One region of the Paenibacillus swuensis genome, then DNA from elsewhere that is predicted to be linked to it. Evidence: riboswitches for the same ligand, from Rfam matches in the RefSeq annotation. Region 1 holds a riboswitch; the other holds the start of a gene.
The links. A riboswitch is a leader RNA that binds a small molecule or an ion and turns the genes downstream of it on or off. The one in region 1 is predicted to bind cobalamin.
Positions count from the first base shown of each region.

Region 2: it holds a riboswitch for cobalamin, as region 1 does, so the genes downstream of both, SY83_RS08825 (ABC transporter substrate-binding protein) here and SY83_RS07795 (ribonucleoside-diphosphate reductase subunit alpha) in region 1, are expected to answer to the same signal.

Region 1 is NZ_CP011388.1:1,788,671-1,790,874, forward strand. It holds gene SY83_RS07790 (DUF2203 domain-containing protein) at 1-358, opposite strand, end outside; cobalamin riboswitch at 511-706, shown strand; gene SY83_RS07795 (ribonucleoside-diphosphate reductase subunit alpha) at 885-2,204, shown strand, end outside.
Region 2 is NZ_CP011388.1:2,015,531-2,017,734, reverse strand. It holds gene SY83_RS08835 (alpha-L-rhamnosidase) at 1-67, shown strand, start outside; gene SY83_RS08830 (hypothetical protein) at 147-377, shown strand; cobalamin riboswitch at 480-681, shown strand; gene SY83_RS08825 (ABC transporter substrate-binding protein) at 861-1,877, shown strand; gene SY83_RS08820 (FecCD family ABC transporter permease) at 1,877-2,204, shown strand, end outside.

The sequences.
Region 1 (2,204 bases):
GATAATGCGAGATTCCTTGTTCGCCTTGCTTCCAGCACAACAATACTTCTTCACCATGAAGATAAGAAGGAAAATCAATAAGACCCGAGTCGATGTCTTTCACTTCCACACCCTGCAACTCAAAATTTTTCAGATGGGCACTAGCTTCAATTTGCAGAAATTCAATCTCGCATTCCAGCGTAAATAAAGCATCCGAATCATCCGAAACTTGTTTGGCGTGAAATACTTTCTTATATAGTTCCAACTCTTCATATTTATCTTCGAAATCTCGTTTAATGTTCTGTAAATGAATCAATTCCCGCTCGAGCAAGGGCAACAGAGCGTTCGCTTCCTCCAGCTGGAAATACCTCTTGGCCACTAAAGCCACCTCCATACCTGCACTTAAAAAATGATGATTTCATAAAGACGGTTGATCGATACTTACAGTGTACTCTATCCTCTGTAAATTTACCAATGCGGATCTGAGTCTTGACAGTCACTATATGTTGATGTAATTTAAGGTATACACAACTACATATTGTGGGAATAGGTACTCCAAGACGAAAGTTTGGAGTTTAATAGGGAAATCGGTTCAATGCCGATGCGGTCCCGCCACTGTAACAGCGGAGTTCTGCGCAGAAAGCCACGGGGTGTTAAAGCAACCTGGAAGGCGCGTAAAGAATGATGAAGCTGGAGCCAGGAGACCTGCCTGTTCTGACAGCACGATAATAAACCTACGGGAGATAGGGCGGTGCTTGAATCAGGATCGGCAGACATGTCACATATGACTGCTCCGGGCGCATTTACGGCCTGTATCGACCTCTATTCATGACAAGCGGAATTCCTCGGGGATTCTGCTTTTTTTATTTTTTTGCCAGATAAATTTGATCGGGAGTGTGTCATCCATGGATATTGTGAAGCGTAACGGACAACGCGAAGAACTTATATTTTCGAAGTTGAAAAAAGTGATTGATTTTGCCTGTGAAGATTATAAGAATTGTGATTCGTTAGAGCTGGAGACGGCTTTGCTGCCCCACTTTCGGAACGGGATCTCCACGAAGGAAATTCAGGGGACGTTGATTCAGGTTTCCGTCGAAAAAACATCTGTTGAACAACCCGACTGGCAGTACGTCGCGGCGAAGCTTCTGATTTATGATCTGTACAAAGAAGCGGCGGTGCACCGGAAATACGGGTATTTTGGATATGGCGATTTCTACTCTCTGCTGACTTATCTGGGCGAGAAAGGCTTATACGGGGGGTATATGCTGGAGCATTATTCCCGTGATGAAATCCGTGAGCTGGGATCCTATATCGTGCCGGAACGGGATTATTTATTCAACTATATCGGCTTGAAAACGCTGGCGGACCGTTACATGATCAAGAGCTTCTCAGGTGATGTGCTGGAGCTGCCGCAAGAATTGTTTATGGGTGTGGCCATGCATTTGGCCATGAAGGAAACGGACAAGCTCGCTTGGGCCAAACAGTTCTATGACGCGTTAAGCCAGCTCCAGATGACGGTGGCGACGCCTACGCTCGCGAATGCCCGTAAGCCGTTCCATCAGCTTTCCAGCTGCTTTATCGATACGGTGCCTGATAACCTCTGGGGAATCTATAATTCAGACCAGAGCTTCGCTCAAGTATCCAAGCACGGCGGAGGCATGGGCATTTATGTGGGCAAGGTGCGCAGCAAAGGCTCCGACATCCGCGGGTTCAAAGGTGTGGCGGGCGGCGTCATTCCATGGGTGAAGAACTTCAACAACACAGCCGTTGCCGTTGATCAGCTGGGTGTACGTTCGGGTGCGGTTGCCGTATACCTTGATGTGTGGCATAAGGATATTTTTGATTTCCTGAACGTGAAGACGAACAACGGGGATGACCGCATGAAAGCCCATGACATCTTCCCCGGCATCTGCATACCGGATTTGTTCATGCGGCGCGTCAAGGAACGCGGGGTATGGCATCTCTTCGACCCGCATGAAGTACGATCCGTCATGGGATATGCCATCGAAGATTGTTGGGGCGAGGTATGGGAATCGCGCTATGAAGAATGTGTGGCGGATCCCCGCCTGTCCAAGGAAGAAGTGCCGGTCATGGATATCATGAAGAAGATCCTGTCCAGCGCATTCGAAACAGGCACGCCGTTCCTCTTCTTCCGCGACACGGTGAACCGCGCCAATCCGAATAAACATAAGGGCATGATCTATTGCTCTAACCTGTGCACGGAA
Region 2 (2,204 bases), 230 kb from region 1:
GGGAGCATATCGTTTCGAGTATCCTCTGTCGGAGTCCATGGAGAGCATGGAGACTGTGAAAAGTTAGGCGAGAAATCGGTGTTTTCCGTCATGCCCTCCCCGTGGTATGATGTTGGCTGTATTAACGAAACGCGCGGGGGTTAACGATGAAGAAAGAAACAAGACAAGAGCAAGCGGCGCGGATGCAGGAGGTTCTCCTGCAGCTATTCAAGGATGCCGGATACCAGCACGAAGAATTAGCGAAATGGATTCCATCCTCGGAGCAAGAGATTCTTCGCTTAAAGCAGGATGCGCAGCGCTGGCGTATCATGGCTACCCAGAAAGCGGCGAGCTACGCGGATCATGAAACGAAGCTGCGGAATGCGCTCCGGGAATAGTGTCATTTATCGGTTGAATTTCCCGGGAAATGCCGAAAGTTGTTGCAAACGGCAGGGTTCTCCACTATAATTTTGGAAGATTGGTAGCTTGATAGAATTGAATAACCTTCTTAACCGTTAGGTGCCCCGCATCGTGTCATTCATGTTCGGGGTTAAAAGGGAAGCCGGTGTAATTCCGGCACGGTCCCGCCACTGTAATTAGGGGATGTCCTCACAATGCCACTGTTTATTTGATCATAAACGGGAAGGCGAGGCGCATCAGCAACCCTTAAGTCAGGAGACCTGCCTCTCGGTATAGCAGACGAAATCCTTCGCGGAAAAGGAATCGGCGCACCTGGATCAGATCCTGTATCGGGATTTGACGTATCCTTGTTTGCTGTCCCCCTGTCCTAAGCGGATCGGGGGTTTTTCGTTTATCGGTCATTCAAGCGGACAAGCTCCTTTCCTACCATAGAAACCGGGGATCAGAAGGAGAGAAACGCAATGAACAGATGGTTAACAAGTAAGAAGCTGGCAATCGTACTATGGACCTTGGTGCTTGCTTTAGTATTGGCGGGTTGCGGTGCGAGTAACGAAGATGCGGGCAATGCCGCGAACACCAGCAATAAAGTGGAGCAAGACGGCAATGCGCCAAAGTCAAATGCTGAGCACGGAAACGACTCGGCGGCATCAGGAAAGACGACTTATCCGTTAACGCTGAAGGACAGCACGGGAACGGATGTTACGTTTGAAGCGGCTCCTCAGAAAATCGCCACCATCGCGCCAAGCGAAACCGAGATGGTATACGCGGTAGGCGGCGGCGACCGTGTCGTCGGCGTGGACGAATACAGCGACTATCCGGAGGAAGCGAAATCCAAGCCGAAGCTCGGCGACATGAACACGAACATGGAAGCGGTGCTGGCGGCGAAGCCGGATGTGGTATTTGCCCACAGCAGTATGCAGTCCGAAGTCATTGAGCAGCTTCGCGATCTGAACATCAAGGTGTTCGCATCCGATCCGAAGACGGTGGACGAAGTGATCGCCAAGGTGGAAACATTCGGGCAGATTCTGGATACCCAAGGGAAATCCAAGACATTGGCCGATACAATGAGAGCAGAGAAACAACAAGTGGTGGACGCCGTTCAGGGTGCACCCTTAAAGAAAGTATATATGGAATTCTCTCCGGGCTGGACCGTGGGCAGCGGTGAGTACATGAACGAACTGTTGACGCTTGCGGGCGGCGACAATGTAGCCAAAGCCAAGACGGGATGGTTTGAAATTGATCCGGAAGAGATTATTACGGCGAATCCGGATTTGATTTTGTACGCTAAAGATGAAACTGTGCTGAAGAACAGCATTTATGATGAGATTATGAAACGTCCGGGTTTTAAGGAAATTAACGCGGTTAAGAACGAGCAGTTGTTTCCGCTCGACAATAACATGATCAGCCGGGTCGGACCTCGCCTGACGAAAGTTCTTCTGGATATGGCGAAAGCGATTCATCCGGAACGGGTGAAGTAATGCGGAGCAAGCTGGGTTTGGCAGCGGGAGGGGCACTGGTGCTCCTCCTTTTATCCGTTATGGTCAGTCTGTCGTTGGGTGCTGCTCATGTGCCGTTTGTTCGCGTATGGTATATTTTGCTGGATATGATCCCAGGCATCCGTCATTCCACAACGGGGTATGAAGCGGAATACACGATCATTAAAGAGGTGAGATTGTCCCGTGTTGTGCTGGCAGTACTGGTCGGTGCATCACTAGCGCTGGCGGGTGCTGGGTTTCAGGGAGTGCTGCGCAATCCGTTAGCGGATCCTTACACGTTAGGTGTCGCTACCGGTGCTTCCGTCGGTG